4 regions of the Pseudomonas sp. TE3895 genome follow, and region 3 is predicted to be linked to each of the others. Evidence: riboswitches for the same ligand, from Rfam matches in the RefSeq annotation. Region 3 holds a riboswitch; each other region holds the start of a gene.

Region 1 (4,206 bases), 920 kb from region 3:
CGACAATTACGATGACGTCGGTTTCAACTCGTTCTTCAAGACCGGCTGGAAACGTTTTTACCTGAAGTGGTATGGCGAAAGCCACCCGTCGGCAATGGCCCTTTGCCCACGCACGACCGAGCTGCTGCAAGGTATCGGCACGGTCAAGGCCGCCATGTTCGCTACCCTGCCTCCGGGAGCCAAGCTGGTGCGCCACCGTGACCCGTATGCCGGCTCGTACCGTTACCACCTGGGCCTGGACACGCCGAATGACGACGGCTGCTACATCGACGTGGACGGCGAGAAATACGCCTGGCGCGATGGTGAGGGGGTGATCTTCGACGAAACCTACATCCACTATGCAGCCAACACCACCGAGCACAACCGCATCATCCTGTTCTGCGACGTCGAACGCCCGCTCAAGTACCGCTGGGCAACCGCGTTCAACCGCTGGTTCAGCCGCAACGTGATGGCCGCTGCCGCTGCGCCCAACGACGCCAGCGACAAGACCGGTGGCATCAACCGCCTGTTCACCCGCATCTACAAGATCCGCGAGCGTGGCAAGGCGCTGAAGAAGCGCAATCGCCTGCGCTACTACCTGGAAAAATGGGCAGTGGTCGCGGCGTTGGTGCTGGTGTTCATCTACATCTGAAGGCTCAACGCAGGCCACTGTACGAGTGACCTGCGTTTACCCACCAAAGTACCGCCTCGCACGTGCCACGCTTCGACTAGCCTGAAAGCTCCACTCGCAACCCCCCAAGGTGAAGACGATGAGCATGATGGACTGGGACGCCTACCGTAAGCAGTTGATGGCCGGCATCGGCGATCTCAAGCAACTCTCCCCCGACACCGTAGCCGGCTACATGACCGCCAGCGGTGCAGGCGCCAAAACCAACCACCTGGATGCCAAGACCCGCGAGCTGATCTCCTTGGCCGTGGCTGTGACCACCCGCTGCGACGGCTGTATCGCCGTGCATTCGCAGCAGGCCGTCAAAGCGGGGGCCAGCCGCGAGGAAATTGCCGAGGCCCTCGGCGTGGCCGTGGCCATGAACGCCGGTGCCGCGCTGGTGTACTCGGCCCGCGCAATGGACGCGGTGGGCAAGGCCAACGGTTGAGCACAAACGGCGTCGTCGCCCTTGCGCGACGGCGCCGCGCCACCCAGACTGGGCGGCTCACCCCGCGCAGGAACCCGCATGATCCACATTCGCCCCATGACGCCGGACGATTTCGATCGTTTCTGGCCCACCTTCCAGGCCATTGTCCAAGCCCGTGAAACCTACGCTTTCGACCCGGCCCTGAGCTTCGAACAGGCGCGCCAGCTGTGGCTGGAGCTGCCCTTGCACACGCTGTTGGCCGAAGAAGATGGCGAGCTACTGGGTTCGTATTACCTCAAGCCCAATGCTGCCGGGCCTGGTGCGCATGTGGGCAATTGCGGCTACATGGTTTGCGAACAGGCGCGCGGCCGGGGCGTGGCGCGCTTGATGTGCGAGCACTCGCAAAAGCTGGCGCGCCAGGAAGGCTTTCTGGCATTGCAGTTCAACTCGGTGGTAGCCACCAACGAAGTGGCCGTGGCGCTATGGCACAAGCTGGGCTTTGAAACAGTCGGCCGTTTGCCCAAGGCCTACCGTCATGCCCGCCTGGGGCTGGTGGACTGCCTGGTGATGTACAAGTGGCTGGCGGATGAGCCGGTGGTGGAGAAGCCGCCGCTGCTGATCGGGCGCAAGAACATCGAGGCACGGGTATCGCGCCGCCGCGGGCGCTAGCGATTTCAGGCAAGCCTGCCTTCACACCAAGCTCGTCAAGCTGGGGCCTGATGTTCATGCCACATTTGGTCTCGGCGCCGCAAAAACGCACAACCTGTTGTTTTTTCTCAGCATTCACAGCACGCCAACATTTGACGCCCCAGCATTTCAGTGGTCAGATGCGCGCCAGTTTCAGGTGCCCTGCGCCGCCGCGCGCAGGGTGAAACGGGAAACCGGTGCGTCGTGTTGCCCACGACAAGTCCGGTGCTGCCCCCGCAACGGTAAGCGAGCGAACCCTTCGAGATACCACTGTGCTCAAGCATGGGAAGGTGAAGGTTTCATGCCCCTCGCAAGCCCGGAGACCGGCCTGGAGCTTCACTTGGCAACCCGCGGTGGGCGGGCGCAGGCCGGAATCCGTGCGCGCGCCTGCCTGCATGGTTCGCCTTTGCGTGTTTTCCACCGGGATCCATTCATTCCTGCAGCAGTGGAACGACATGTCCCGTATGTTCAAGCTTCACCCCCTGGCGGCCTGCCTGGCCGTTGCCCTGCCGGCGCTGGCTGATGACCGCGCCCCGCAGCCTCTGGCCCTGCCTTCCACGGCCATCACCGACACCCAGGACAGCCGCGCCATCGACCTGGCCACGCCGACCCAGGCCGGCTCGCGCCTTGGCCTCAGCGCCCTGGAAACACCGGCCAGCACCAGCAGCATCAGCGAACGGCAGATTCAGCAGCGCAACAACATCACGGTGCAGGATGCTGTGACCCGCTCGCCGGGCATCACCTTCGTCGGCTCCCCGGGGGACGGCGGTACAGGCCTGTCTGCCCGCGGATTTGCCGGCCACAGCTCGGTGATGACCCTGTTCGACGGCGCGCGCCTGTACACCGGTGCCGGCACCCAGACCTTCCCGGTCGACCCGTGGATGGTCGAACGCATCGAGGTGATTCGCGGCCCGGCCTCGGTACTGCATGGCGAAGGCGCCACCGGCGCAGTGATCAACGTGATCCCGAAAAAACCTTTTGCCGGCGAGGTGCGCAACCACCTGCGCCTGGGTTACGGCTCGTGGGACCGCCAGCAGCTCGGCCTGGACAGCGGCGGCAGTCTCAGCGAGCGCCTGAGCTACCGCCTGACGCTGAACCAGCAGGACGGCAATGGCTGGGTCGACCGTACCGCTTCACGTAGCCTGGCCCTGAGCGCCGCGCTGCGTTTCGATGCCAGTGATGACCTCAGCTTCACACTGGCCCATGACCGCGGCGATGCACAACCTGCCAACTACTACGGTACCCCGCTGATCGACGGCCACTACCGCAGCAGCCTGCGCAAGAAGAACTACAACGTGCAGAACGACGTGCAGCAGTACGTTGATGAATGGACCCGGCTCACGACCGACTGGGCGCTGAACGACCAGCTCAGCGCCAGCAACCAGCTGTACTACATCAAAAGCCGCCGCCACTGGCGCAACGCCGAGGACTACAGCTGGGACACCGGGCGTCAGCAACTGCTGCGCGGCAGCTACCTGGAGATCAAGCACAACCAGGAACAGTTCGGTGACCGCCAGACCTTCACCTTCGACCACAGCCTGTTAGGCCTGGCCAGCAAGACCGTGCTCGGTGCCGAGTACAACAAGGTGCGATTCAACGTCGACAGCAATTCACCCTACAACGATGTCGGCGGCGACTATATCGACCCGTGGCAGCCACAGCCCGGCGGGTTTCATAGCGCCTCGCCGTTGCGGCCGCAAACGCTCTCGACCACCCATACCTTTGCCCTGTTTGCCGAAAACCGCCTGCAATTGAGCGACCGCCTGTCTTTGGTTACCGGTGTGCGTCGCGACCAGAACCACATCGACCGCAACAACCTGACCGACGACAGCCGCAGCGATCGCAGCCTGCAAGGGGGCAACTGGCGCGTCGGGCTGGTGTATGCACTCAACGACGACCTGTCGTTGTACGGCCAGTACTCAACCAGCGAGGATGGGGTCAACAACCTCATCAGCCTCAGCCCCGCGCAGATGAACTATGACCTGACCGAGGCGAAGCAGACCGAGGTCGGCCTCAAGCAGCGCTTTTGGGAGGGGCGCGGCGAATGGACGCTTGCCGCCTACCACATCGTCAAGAAAAAGCTGCTGGTGGACGACCCGATCACGCACGAAAAGCAACAAGCCGGGCAGCAGACCTCCGATGGCCTGGAAGCGACGCTGGAGCTGGCCCTGGCCCATCAGTGGCAGGTGTCGGCCAACGCATCGCTGGTACGTGCCAAGTACGACGACTTCGACGAAATGGTCGGCGGCATGCCGCAGGACCGGGCAGGCAACCGGCCGGCCAACGTGCCACGGCGTACCGCCAACCTTTGGTTGAGCAAAGGCTTCGGCCAGCAGGTGGAGGCCGGCATTGGGGCGCGCTATGTGGATGAGCGTTATGCCGATACCGCCAATACCCAGAGCGCCCCCGGGTACACCGTGGTCGATGCCAACATCGCCTGGCAGGT
Region 2 (4,206 bases), 1.2 Mb from region 3:
TCAGGCGACCTTGACGATCCAGCCTGCCGGTGCCTCTACATCGCCGCTCTGGATACCGGTCAGCTCGTTGTAGAGCTTCTGGGTAACCGGGCCGACCTTTTCCAGGTCGTGGAACACGTGCAGCTTGCCGTTGTACTCGATGCCGCCGATCGGGGTGATCACGGCTGCGGTGCCGCAGGCACCGGCTTCGACGAAGCGGTCCAGCTTGCTGATCTCGACATCGCCTTCGATCACGGTCAGGCCCAGACGCGATTGCGCCAGTTCCATCAGCGAGAGGCGGGTGATGCCTGGCAGTACCGAGGCCGATTTCGGGGTGACGAACTCGTTGTTGGCGGTGATGCCGAAGAAGTTGGCCGAACCGACTTCCTCGATCTTGGTGTGGGTCAGCGGGTCGAGGTAGATGGCGTCGGCGAAGTTGGCCTTCTTCGCTTCAGCGCCCGGCTGCAGGCTGGCAGCGTAGTTGCCACCGACCTTGGCCGCGCCGGTGCCCTGCGGGGCTGCACGGTCGAAGCTGGAAATCTGGAAGTTGTGCGGCTTCATGCCGCCCTTGAAATACGAACCAACCGGGATGGCGAACACCGAGAAGATGAACTCGGGGGCGGTGCGCACGCCAATGTTGTCGCCGGTGCCGATCACGAACGGGCGCAGGTACAGGGCGCCTTTGCCGTGCGGTGGCACGAACTTTTCATTCGCCTTGACCACTTGCTTGCACGCTTCGATGAACACATCGGTCGGCACGTGCGGCATCAGCAGGCGTGCGCAGCTGCGCTGCATGCGGGCCGCGTTCTGGTCCGGGCGGAACAGGTTGATCGAGCCGTCCTTGCAACGGTAGGCCTTCAGGCCTTCGAAGCACTGCTGGCCGTAGTGCAGGGCCGTGGAGCCTTCACTGATGTGCAGTACGTTGTCTTCGGTCAGGGTGCCCTTGTCCCACTCGCCATTGCGCCATACGGACAGGTAGCGTTTGTCGGTCTTGATGTAGTCGAAACCCAGCTTGTCCCAATTAATGCTTTCGTTGCTCATGACACCCTCATTGTCTTGCAAGTGCCCGATCGCTCGGGCTGCTGTTATATGCGCACCATGCCACCTTAAACCATCCTTGGCGGATCGGGAACGGCCAGTCACGAATTGATAGGCTGCGAAGCGATACTATCGTCAAACCGCAGGGTCAATGCCCCCGCAGGCGTTTTCCCCAGTCCCCGCCATGCACCCGTGCACAGGCCTCTTCGCTGTCATAGCGTACATGCCAAGCGGGATGGTCCAGCTGTATTCCAGCGTGGTCCAATGCCTGGCAGGTCAGTGCCAGCATACGTGCCTTTGCGTCGCCCGCCACTGCAGCGGCTTTATCGGCCTCTTGCTCGAATACCCAGGTAATACGCAGGCTGCCCGGAAAGTCCTCGGGGTCGAGGCGATGGGTAAGCCAACTGAAGCCGACAATCTCCGCCTTGGCGGCTTCGCAGGCATCGGTCAGGCACGCGACCAACTCCCGCTCCAGGCGGCCCATTTCGCGTTTGCCCAATGCCTTCACGGGTTGGCCTCGTCATCGATCTGTTGGCAAAAGCGCAGGCGGTTGCCGAACGGGTCCCACACCTGCATCTGCAGGCCCCAATCCAGGCGCTCGGCCTCAGGCCGGGCGAAACCGTACTGTTTACCCTGCAATTCACACTCCAGCGCGTGCAGGTCGTCGAGGCGGGCGAACACGGTCGAGCCAGGGCAGGCATCGCCATGGTGCTCTGAAAGGTGCAGGATCAGGCCATCACGGTGGATCTGCATGTACAACGGCAAGTCCGGGCTGAAGCGGTGCTCCCAGTCCAGGCTGAAACCCAGGAAATCGAGGTAGAACTCCTTGGCCTTGTCGATCGAGAATATGCGCAGTACAGGTATGGCGGGGGCGAGGGGCATGGTGCGTCCTTGACCGTGGATAAGGCGCCACTGTAGCGCACTTGCGCCCAGCGTTGTCGACCGGCCCCGCAGCAATGGTTGACCACCCGCCAGCCACTGCGTAGCCTTGCCCACTTCGAGGTTCTTCGGCCTGGCCGAAGCTAAGACGGGAACGCGGTACAAGCCGCGGCTGCCCCCGCAACTGTAAGCACCGACAACGGATCGACACAGCCACTGCGCCAGCGCGCGGGAAGGCGTCATCCCGCCAGCCCGCTGTTCGACTGAACGGGGACATGGAACGGTGCAAGCCAGGAGACCTGCCTCGTCACGTTTTCGACTTTCAACCGGGCGGGGTGATCCGGTGGCGAACAAGCCCGGCCGGCCTGGCCTGCGGCTGTCGTCCTGCATGCCCGCGCCACACTGCCAAGGGCAATGCGACATGAAAACACTGGCCAAGCTCCCCGTCACCATCGTCACCGGCTTCCTCGGCTCGGGCAAGACCACCTTGCTGCGCCACATGCTCGACAACGCCCAAGGGCGCCGCATTGCGGTCATCGTCAACGAATTCGGCGAACTGGGCATCGATGGTGAAATCCTCAAGCAGTGCAGCATCGGTTGCACCGAGGAAGAAGCCAGCGGCCGCGTCTACGAGCTGGCCAACGGCTGCCTGTGCTGCACCGTGCAGGAAGAGTTCTTCCCGGTGATGCGCGAGCTGGTGGCCCGCCGTGGCGACCTCGACCACATCCTCATCGAAACCAGCGGCCTGGCCCTGCCCAAGCCATTGGTACAAGCGTTCCAGTGGCCGGAAATCCGTAACGCCTGCACCGTCGATGCGGTCATCACCGTGGTCGACAGCCCGGCCGTGGCCGCTGGCACCTTTGCTGCCTACCCGGACCAGGTCGATGCCCAGCGCAAGCTCGACCCTAACCTGGACCATGAATCGCCCCTGCATGAGCTGTTTGCTGACCAGTTGGCCAGCGCCGACCTGGTGGTGTTGAACAAGGCCGACCTGATCGACGCCGAAGGCCTGGCCAAGGTGCGTGCCGAGGTGGCCGAAGAACTGCCGCCGGCGGTGAAAGTGATCGAGGCCAGCAGCGGCAAGCTGCCACTGGAGGTGCTGCTGGGCGTGGGTGCCGAGTCCGAGGCGCATATCGATGGCCGCCGAACCCACCACGATTCGCACCACGACGGCGACGATCATGACGATCATGACCACGACGCTTTCGACTCCATCTCCATCGACCTGCCAGAAGCCGACGAAAGCCTGCTGCTCGATGCGCTGACCCTGCTGGTGGTGGAGTTCGGTATCCTGCGCGCCAAAGGCTTCGCCGCCATCCCGGGCAAGCCGATGCGCCTGCTGGTACAAGGCGTGGGCACCCGTTTCGACAAGCACTTCGACCGCGCCTGGCGCGCCGATGAGCCGCGCATCACCCGCCTGGTGCTGATCGGCCAGGACCTCGATGCTGCCCAGCTGGAAGCGCGCCTGCGCCAGGCACTGGGCGCCTGACCCATGCACCTGCTGCGGACCCAGCCCGGTGGTTTCGTACCGGATGACAGCATTGCCGACCTCGGCCAGACACCCGCCGAGCTGGTGATTCTCTGCAGCGGCGATTCACACCTGGCCTTGCTCGCCGACACCGCCGAGCAATTGCCCGAAGACTTTCCCAGCCTGCGCCTGGCCAACCCGATGCAGGTGCAGAACCATGCCTCGGTCGACCTGTATGTCGACCAGGTGCTGCGCCACGCCAAGGTCATCCTGGTGTCGCTGCACGGTGGCGTTGGTTACTGGCGCTATGGTGTCGAACAACTGGTCGAGCTGGCCGCCCGTGGCGTGCAGCTGATTCTGGTGCCGGGCGATGACCGTCCGGACCCGGAGCTGACCAGTCTGGGCAACGTCCGCGGTGAGCAGGCCGAGCGGCTTTGGCATTACCTGCGCCAGGGCGGCAAGGCCAACGCCATCAACCTGTTCAACTGCCTGGCCAGCCAATGGCTGGGCCGCGACTATGCCTGGGACGAGCCGCAGCCTTTGCCGCGCACGGCGGTCTATCACCCCGCCAAGGGCAGCGCGACACTCGAGGACTGGTACCCGCACTGGCACCCCGAGCAGCCAGTGGCGCCGTTGCTGTTCTACCGTTCGCACCTGCAAGCGGCCAATACCGCGTTCATCGACGTGTTCTGCCAGCGCCTGCAGGCTGCCGGCCTGAACCCGTTGCCGATCGCCGTGGCCAGCCTCAAGGAAAGCGCCTGCCTGGAACAGGTCGAAGCCTGGCTGGACGAGGTCGGCGCCGAAGTGCTGGTCAATACCACCGGTTTCGCCTTGTCCAGCCC
Region 3 (4,206 bases):
GGTTACGTCGAGCGGCTATGCGAAGCCGACGCCGGCTGGACCGAGAGCCTTATCTACCTGTGGGGCAAGCAGGGTGTTGGCCGTTCCCACCTGCTGCAGGCCGCCACCCATCGCTTCCAGCAACGTGGCGAGCCCGCTGTCTACCTGCCGCTAGCGCAATTGCTCGACCGTGGCGTAGAACTGCTCGACTACCTGGCCCAGTACGAACTGGTGTGCATCGACGATCTGCATGTGATCGCCGGCAAGGCGGATTGGGAAGAGGCCATGTTCCACCTGTTCAACCGCCTGCGCGACAGCGGCCGACGCTTGCTGCTGGCTGCCTCGGCATCACCGCGTGAGCTGCCGATCAAGCTGCCGGACCTGAAGTCGCGGTTGACCCTGGCGCTGGTGTTCCAGATGCGTGGCCTGTCCGACGAAGACAAGCTGCGCGCCTTGCAGCTGCGAGCTTCGCGCCGTGGCCTGCACCTGACCGACGAAGTCGGCCATTTCATCCTCACCCGCGGCGCGCGGAGCATGAGCGCGTTGTTCGACTTGCTCGAGCGCCTCGATCAGGCGTCGCTGCAGGCACAACGCAAGCTCACCATTCCTTTTCTCAAGGAAACCCTCGGCTGGTAACCCCCTGAAAACCCTGGGCCAGAGCGGTAAAACAAAAAAGTCACATCTTTTTCGATAAAATTTGCAAATGGCCATGATAGAGGGCATAGTTTCACCCTTCTAAAGGATTACAGACACGGTCGTGCCCATGCTAAAGCGCTTCGCACCCCTCGTGCCACTCGCACTCGTGACCCTGCTTTTTGGCTGCGCGGCCCAAGGCCCGGTATCTCAGCCCCAGGATCACACGCCGATCACTGCACAATCGGCTATCAAGGCCAAGGCCTCTTCCTCGTCGGTATTCGGCGAGCCGGAAGAGCTGGCCACCGAAGATGACCTGGCGTCTTTCTCCGGCAGCAAGCCTTACCAATTGCCGGTTCTGGCTGACAGCATTCTCGAGCGCGGCATGTCGTTGATCGGCACCCGCTACCGCTTCGGTGGTACCTCGGAAAAGTCCGGCTTCGACTGCAGTGGCTTCATCGGTTACCTGTTCCGCGAAGAAGCGGGCATGACGCTGCCGCGCTCCACGCGTGAAATGATCAACGTCGATGCCCCGAAAGTGGCCCGCAACAAGCTCAAGCCAGGTGACTTGCTGTTCTTCAGCACCAATGGCCGTGGCCGGGTAAGCCATGCCGGGATCTACCTGGGCGACAACCAGTTCATCCACTCCAGCAGCCGCCGCAGTGGTGGTGTGCGCATCGACAGCCTCGGTGATCGTTACTGGAGCAAGACCTTCATTGAAGCCAAGCGAGCCTTGGCCATGGCGCCGACCAACATCGCGCGCAACTGATATCAAAATGATGTACCCTGCCGCGGCGGTGATGCTTTAAAAAAGCTCGCCGCCGTGCGCATTTACAGAAAGCGTCTAATCTAAACTCTCAACTCTTTTCGGCTGCAGCGCAGCGGTCTCAGACAGGATGTTCTGGCCATGGTAAAGATGGCGCGCTTCGCATTTTTCTCCTTGGCAGCCTTGCTGGCTGCATGCTCCAGCCGTGCGCCTGCGCCGGCCCCTGTGGTACAGCCGCAGGTTACCTATAGCCAGCCCAGTCCCTCACCGATTGCCGATGACGTGCTGATCCGCGCCATTGGTCTGGTTGGTACGCCCTATCGTTGGGGGGGCAATACGCCGGATTCCGGCTTCGACTGCAGCGGCCTGATCAAGTATGTGTACCGTGATGCTGCTGGCATCAGCCTGCCGCGCTCGACGCGAGAGATGATTGTCATGCGCGCACCGACGGTGGATGTCAGTTCGCTGCAGTCTGGTGACCTGGTGTTCTTCGCCACCAGTGGCGGCTCGCAGGTCAGCCATGCCGGCATCTATGTCGGGGACGGGCGCTTCGTGCATGCACCTTCCACCGGTGGCACCGTGCGCCTGGACTACCTGTCAAACAGCTACTGGGCCAAGGCCTACCTGCAGGCCAAGCGGGTGATTCCGCAAGGGCATCTGGCACAGAACCCTTGATATCCATGCCTGTTTAGCGGCCTCCTCGAGCTCGGGGCCGATACCGGCTGCCTGGATTCAAGGTGGTTTGCTCACCCGCCAGACCTCCCGCTTCGATTGACGCTCCCGGTGCAACCCTCTAACCTTCGCGGCGTGTTTCAGGTGCCCTGCCAGCCCCGACTGGGCAGGGTGAAACTGGGAAGCCGGTGGGCGCCAGCATGGCGCGATTCCGGCGCTGCCCCCGCAACGGTGGATGAGTAAAAGGCCGCGCAGGGCCACTGGATGCCAGCATCCGGGAAGGCGCGCAGGCCAGGGCCAAGGCCCACTCACAAGCCCGGAGACCGGCCTGATACTGCCAACGGCATCACGGAGGGTGATGCGCGGTGCACCGTGGCGCCCAGCCATGGCCTCTGCGCGTTCTCCGTTTGCCTGCCTATTACCTGTCGCCGCGCATTGCCGTGGTGCCAGCCAGCGGAGAACCCTGATGAGCGATTCCACCGAACGCGACGAACGCCACCTGGCGCGCATGCAGCGCAAGAAGGCGGTCATCGACGAACGCATCGCCAATTCCCCTAACGAGTGTGGCCTGCTGCTGGTGCTGACCGGCAATGGCAAGGGCAAGAGCAGTTCGGCCTTCGGCATGCTCGCGCGCGCCTTGGGCCACGGCATGCAATGCGGTGTGGTGCAGTTCATCAAGGGCCGCAACAGCACCGGCGAGGAGCTGTTCTTCCGTCGCTTCCCCGAACAAGTGCGCTACCACGTGATGGGCGAGGGCTTTACCTGGGAAACCCAGGACCGCCAGCGTGACATCGCTGCTGCGCAAGCCGCCTGGGCGGTGTCGCGCCAGTTGCTGCAGGACCCAGGTGTACAGTTCGTGGTGCTGGACGAGCTCAACATCGCCCTCAAACATGGTTACCTCGACCTGGACCAGGTACTGTCCGACATTCAAGCCCGCCCGCCCATGCAGCATGTGATTGTCACTGGCCGCGCTGCGAAGCCCGAGATGATCGAACTGGCCGATACCGTGACCGAAATGGGCATGCTCAAGCACGCCTTCCAGGCCGGTATCCGCGCACAGAAGGGCGTCGAACTGTGAGTCGATCGCGCCACTGCCCCGCCGTGTTGATCGCGGCACCCGCCTCAGGCCAGGGCAAGACTACCGTCACTGCTGCGCTGGCCCGTCTGCACCGCAACCTCGGGCGCAAGGTGCGGGTGTTCAAATGCGGGCCCGACTTTCTTGACCCGATGATTCTCGAGCGGGCCAGTGGCGCGCCGGTGTATCAGCTGGACCTGTGGATGATCGGTGCCGAAGAAAGCCGTCGTCTGCTGTGGGAAGCTGCTGGCGAGGCTGACCTGATCCTCATCGAAGGGGTGATGGGGCTGTTCGACGGCACCCCGTCAAGCGCCGACCTGGCGCGCCACTTTGGCGTTCCGGTGCTGGCGGTGATCGATGGCACAGCCATGGCCCAGACCTTCGGAGCCCTGGCCCTGGGCCTGGCGCGGTACCAGGCCGATCTGCCGTTCGCCGGCGTGCTGGCCAATCGGGTAGGCAGCCTGCGTCATGCGCAACTGCTCGAAGGCAGCCTGACCGAGGGCTTGCGCTGGTATGGCGGCTTGTCCCGCGAACGCGGCATCGAACTGCCCAGCCGCCACCTGGGCCTGGTGCAGGCCAGCGAGCTGAATGACCTGGACACCCGCCTGGACGCTGCCGCCGAAGCGCTGGGCGCCAGTTGCGATGCGGCGTTGCCGCCGCCAGTCAGCTTTGCCGAGCCGGAACCGCAAGCCTGCGTTGCCTCGCTGGCCGGTGTGCGCATAGGCGTTGCGCGGGACGAGGCGTTCGCCTTCACGTATGGCGCTAACCTCGACCTGTTGCGCAACCAGGGTGCCCAGCTGGTGTTCTTCTCGCCGCTGCACGACCACGAACTGCCGGCGGTAGACAGCCTGTATCTGCCGGGTGGTTATCCTGAGCTGCATCACCATGCGCTGGCCGCCAACGCACCGATGTGCGAGGCGATCCGTGCCCACCACGCGCAGGGCAAGCCATTGCTGGCCGAGTGCGGCGGCATGCTGTACCTGCTCGATGCCCTGACTGACGTGGCCGGTGAACGTGCCGAACTGCTCGGCTTGCTGCCGGGTGAGGCGACCATGCAGAAGCGCCTGGCCGCGCTGGCGCT
Region 4 (4,206 bases), 910 kb from region 3:
ACCTGTTCGATCGCGAGTATGTGCAGTCGGCGTTCAGCGGGCAGCAGTGGTTGATGGGGATGCCGCGGTCGTACTTCGCGACGGTGGATTACAGCTTCTGACCTGAATACCCCTTCACAGCACGGATGCACAAAAACCGCTACCAACCCTTCACCTGCTGGTTATAAGATAACGTTCTATATGACATTCATTACTATTAGCGTCCATCCATGACAAGCGCCATCGCCACGCCCACTCTGATCACCCAGCGCCTGCAGAGCATCGATGCCCTGCGCGGCCTGGTGATCCTGTTCATGCTCCTGGACCACGTCCGCGAGACTTTCCTCCTGCACCGCCAGGTCAGCGACCCCATGGCCATCGACACCACGGAACCGGCGCTTTTCTTCAGCCGCACCCTCGCTCACCTGTGTGCGCCTGTGTTCGTCCTGCTGACCGGCCTGTCGGCCTGGCTGTATGGCGAGAAGCATCAGGGCCGTGGCGACATCTCGGCGTTCCTGTTCAAACGCGGGCTGTTCCTGGTGGTGCTGGAGTTCACCCTGGTCAACTTCGCCTGGACCTTCCAGTTGCCCCCGAGCGTGATCTACCTGCAAGTGATCTGGGCCATCGGCGTCAGCATGATCGCCCTGTCGCTGCTGGTGTGGCTGCCACGCGCCGCACTGCTCGCCCTGGGCGCCAGCATCGTCGCCGGCCACAACCTGCTCGACGGCCTGCACTTTGGCGTGGATTCAGCCCTGCATGTGCCGTGGGCAATCCTGCATGATCGCGGCTGGCTGGCGTTTTCCGAAAACCTGCACCTGCGCACGTCTTACCCGGTGCTGCCGTGGATCGGCGTCATCGCCTTGGGTTACGGCCTGGGGCCCTGGTTCGCCCGCGGCAGCGATGCCGGCCAACGCCAGCAACACCTGCTAGTGGCGGGTTTGCTCGCACTGCTTGGCTTTGTCCTGCTGCGCATGTTCAACGGTTACGGTGAGGGACCGTGGAGCGGTTACCCAACCTTCACGCAAACCCTGATGAGCTTCTTCAACATCACCAAATACCCACCGTCGCTGCTGTTCCTGACCCTGACCCTGGGCTGCGGCCTGTTGTTGTTGCGCGCGTTCGAACGGGCCGGCCAGGCGCGCTGGATCACTGCCCTGGCGGTGTTCGGTGCGGCACCGATGTTCTTCTACCTGCTGCACCTGTATGTGCTGAAGCTGCTGTACCTGGCCTGCGTGGGGCTGTTCGGGCTCAACCATGGCGACTACTTCGGTTTCGACGGTATTGCAGCGGTGTGGCTGGGCGCGGTGCTGCTGGCGGTTGCGCTGTACCTGCCGGTGCGCGGGTTCGCCCGCCTGAAGCAGCGTCGCCGCGACATCCGTTGGCTGAAGTACTTCTGAAAAGCGTTTTCACCTGGCGGCGCGATGGTCTACCATGCGGGCCGCCGGTTTCCACCACGGAACTAACAGGGAATCCCAGGCCTGCCAGTACAGGCCAATCGGAACTGCCCCCGCAACTGTAGGTGCCGAGCCTGCTCCATCGATGCCACTGGGCCTACCGCCCGGGAAGGCCGGAGCCGGGCCGTGACGCACCAGTCAGGAGACCTGCCGGCCTACATTCACCAACCGGCGGGGTGTCCGGGATTGGCCATCCGTGTTGCCCCGGCCACCCGCTGGGGCTCGGCGATGCCTGTCCGTGCGTTCCTCACCAGAACTGTCCGATAGGAGATCGCCCAGCATGCTGCCCCGTTTCGCCACCCTGCTCGCGGGCCTAAGCCTCACTGGCCTGGCCCAGGCCGCTGCCACCCACTATCCGCTGACGGTCGACAACTGCGGCAAGCCGCAGGTTTTTGCCCAGGCGCCGCAGCGCGCCGTCACCATCGGCCAGGCCGGTACCGAGCTGCTCTATGCCCTGGGGCTGGGTGACAAGCTGGCGGGCACCTCGCTGTGGTTCAACAACGTATTGCCGGAATACCAGGCGGTGAACGCCAAGGTGCCGCGCCTGGCCGACAACGACCCCAGCTTCGAGGCGGTGGTCGGCAAGCGCCCGCAACTGGTCGCGGCGCAGTTCGAATGGATGGTCGGTGCCCAGGGCGTGGTCGCCACCCGCGAGCAGTTCGATGAGCTGAAGATCCCCACCTACGTGCTGCCATCGGACTGCGAGGGCAAAAACAACCTGGTCGGTGCAGACGGCACCCGCCTGCAAGCGTTCCAGGTAGACAGCATCTACAAGAGCGTCAGCCAACTGGCCGAGATCTTCGACGTTCAGGACCGCGGCGCGGCCCTGAACGCCGAGTTGCAAGGGCGTCTGGACAGTGCCAGGGCACAACTGGCCGGCAAGGACCTGTCGGCAACTTCGGCGCTGTTCTGGTTCTCCAGCGCCGACCTGGACATCGACCCCTATGTGGCCGGCCGCCAAGGTGTTGCCGATTTCATGCTGCGCACCCTCGGTGTGCGCAACGTGGTCGAGTCCAGCGAAGAATGGCCAAGCGTAGGCTGGGAAACCCTGGCCAAGGCCAATCCGACCTGGCTGATCATCGCGCGCATGGACCGCCGCCGTTTCCCCGCCGACGACTACCAGAAAAAACTCGAATTCCTGCGCAGTGACCCGGTAACCCGCAACATGGACGCGGTGAAGCACGACCGCATCATTGTCCTCGACGCTGACGCCATGCAGGCCGGCATCCGCCTGTTCCGCGGCGTGCAGACGCTGTCCACGGCCTTCGCCAGCGGTAAAGCAGCCCCGTGATGAACCGCCTGTTACCCTGCATCGCGGTTGCCCTGGCCGCTCTGTTGGCCGCCCTGCTGGCCGGTACCGCCATTGGCGAAACCAACCTGTCGCCCAGCGTGGTTGGCCAGGTGCTGGCCAACCACCTGTGGCAAGCCGATTACCCGGTGGACCCGATCGACGCCGGCATCATCTGGAACTACCGCCTGACCCGCACCCTGGTCGCCGCCGCTTGCGGCGCCGGGCTGGCCACCTGCGGTGTCATCCTGCAGGCGATGTTGCGCAACCCACTGGCCGAGCCCTACCTGCTGGGGCTGTCTGCCGGCGCCTCGACCGGCGCGGTACTGGTCGGCCTGCTGGGGCTGGGTAGCCTGGCATTAAGCATGTCTGCTGGGGCCTTCATCGGCGCCGGGGCCGCATTCGCCCTGGTGCTGGTGCTGGCCCGCGCGGCCGGCCCCAGCAGCAACAATGCACAGGTCATCCTTGCCGGTATCGCCGGCTCGCAGCTGTTCAATGCACTGACCGCCTTCCTGATCACCAAGTCAGCCACCGCCGAGCAGGCGCGCGGCATCCTGTTCTGGCTGCTGGGCAACCTGAGCGGCGTGCGCTGGCCTTCGGTGTGGCTGGCCGTACCGGTGGCGGTTTTCGGCTTGCTGGTGTGCCTGTGGCATCGCCGTGCGCTGGATGCCTTCACCTTCGGTGCCGATTCGGCCGCCTCGCTGGGCATCCCGGTGCGGCGCACCCAGTTGCTGCTGATCAGTTGTGCAGCGCTGGTGACGGCGGTGATGGTGTCCATTGTCGGCGCCATCGGTTTTGTCGGGCTGGTTATCCCCCATGCCCTGCGCCTTCTGCTCGGCCCCGGGCACAGCCGTCTGTTGCCCGCCAGCGCACTGGGCGGTGCGCTGTTCCTGATTGCGGCAGACATTCTTTCGCGCACGCTGATCACCGGCCAGGTGATCCCGGTGGGCGTGGTTACGGCGCTGATCGGTGCCCCCGTATTCGCGCTGATTCTGGTCAGCCGTCGGGGGCGCCCATGACAGCCATGGCAGCTGTTCGCATCCCCCCGCTGGCCTGCCATGGGCTGGGGTTGCAACTGGCCGGCAATACCGTGCTCAGCGATATCGACCTTCGCGTTGTCGCCGGTGAGACCCTGGGCATCGTCGGCCCCAACGGCTCGGGTAAATCCTCGCTGTTGAAGTTGCTGGCAGGGCTGCGCAACCCCGCCTGGGGCAGCGTGCAGCTCCTGGGTGAGCCACTGGCACAGATGCCCCGCCGCCGTGTTGCCCAAGCGCTGGCACTGGTCGAGCAACAGGCCGACACACTCGATGCGATCAGCGTATTCGACGCGGTTGCCTTGGGCCGCACGCCGTGGCTCTCGGCCCTGGCACCGTTCTCCCGGCAGGACTGCGCCATCGTCGAGCAAGCCCTGGCCGACCTCGACGCCCTGCACCTGCGCACGCGCCTGTGGGGGTCGCTGTCCGGTGGCGAGCGCCAGCGTGTGCA

The links. A riboswitch is a leader RNA that binds a small molecule or an ion and turns the genes downstream of it on or off. The one in region 3 is predicted to bind cobalamin.
Region 1: it holds a riboswitch for cobalamin, as region 3 does, so the genes downstream of both, ACZ889_RS21845 (TonB-dependent receptor) here and cobO (cob(I)yrinic acid a,c-diamide adenosyltransferase) in region 3, are expected to answer to the same signal.
Region 2: it holds a riboswitch for cobalamin, as region 3 does, so the genes downstream of both, cobW (cobalamin biosynthesis protein CobW) here and cobO (cob(I)yrinic acid a,c-diamide adenosyltransferase) in region 3, are expected to answer to the same signal.
Region 4: it holds a riboswitch for cobalamin, as region 3 does, so the genes downstream of both, ACZ889_RS21855 (ABC transporter substrate-binding protein) here and cobO (cob(I)yrinic acid a,c-diamide adenosyltransferase) in region 3, are expected to answer to the same signal.

The regions. Positions count from the first base shown of each region.
Region 1 is NZ_JBWBQE010000001.1:4,812,738-4,816,943, forward strand. It holds gene lpxO (lipid A hydroxylase LpxO) at 1-631, shown strand, start outside; gene ACZ889_RS21835 (carboxymuconolactone decarboxylase family protein) at 750-1,094, shown strand; gene ACZ889_RS21840 (GNAT family N-acetyltransferase) at 1,173-1,742, shown strand; cobalamin riboswitch at 1,899-2,106, shown strand; gene ACZ889_RS21845 (TonB-dependent receptor) at 2,216-4,206, shown strand, end outside.
Region 2 is NZ_JBWBQE010000001.1:4,507,399-4,511,604, reverse strand. It holds gene ACZ889_RS20495 (branched-chain amino acid aminotransferase) at 1-1,020, opposite strand; gene ACZ889_RS20490 (hypothetical protein) at 1,166-1,525, opposite strand; gene ACZ889_RS20485 (glyoxalase superfamily protein) at 1,522-1,899, opposite strand; cobalamin riboswitch at 2,001-2,217, shown strand; gene cobW (cobalamin biosynthesis protein CobW) at 2,318-3,385, shown strand; gene cobN (cobaltochelatase subunit CobN) at 3,389-4,206, shown strand, end outside.
Region 3 is NZ_JBWBQE010000001.1:5,730,244-5,734,449, reverse strand. It holds gene hda (DnaA regulatory inactivator Hda) at 1-615, shown strand, start outside; gene ACZ889_RS25920 (C40 family peptidase) at 743-1,381, shown strand; gene ACZ889_RS25915 (C40 family peptidase) at 1,520-2,053, shown strand; cobalamin riboswitch at 2,176-2,396, shown strand; gene cobO (cob(I)yrinic acid a,c-diamide adenosyltransferase) at 2,517-3,128, shown strand; gene ACZ889_RS25905 (cobyrinate a,c-diamide synthase) at 3,125-4,206, shown strand, end outside.
Region 4 is NZ_JBWBQE010000001.1:4,816,979-4,821,184, forward strand. It holds gene ACZ889_RS21845 (TonB-dependent receptor) at 1-101, shown strand, start outside; gene ACZ889_RS21850 (acetyltransferase domain-containing protein) at 210-1,376, shown strand; cobalamin riboswitch at 1,405-1,602, shown strand; gene ACZ889_RS21855 (ABC transporter substrate-binding protein) at 1,714-2,724, shown strand; gene ACZ889_RS21860 (FecCD family ABC transporter permease) at 2,724-3,740, shown strand; gene ACZ889_RS21865 (ABC transporter ATP-binding protein) at 3,737-4,206, shown strand, end outside.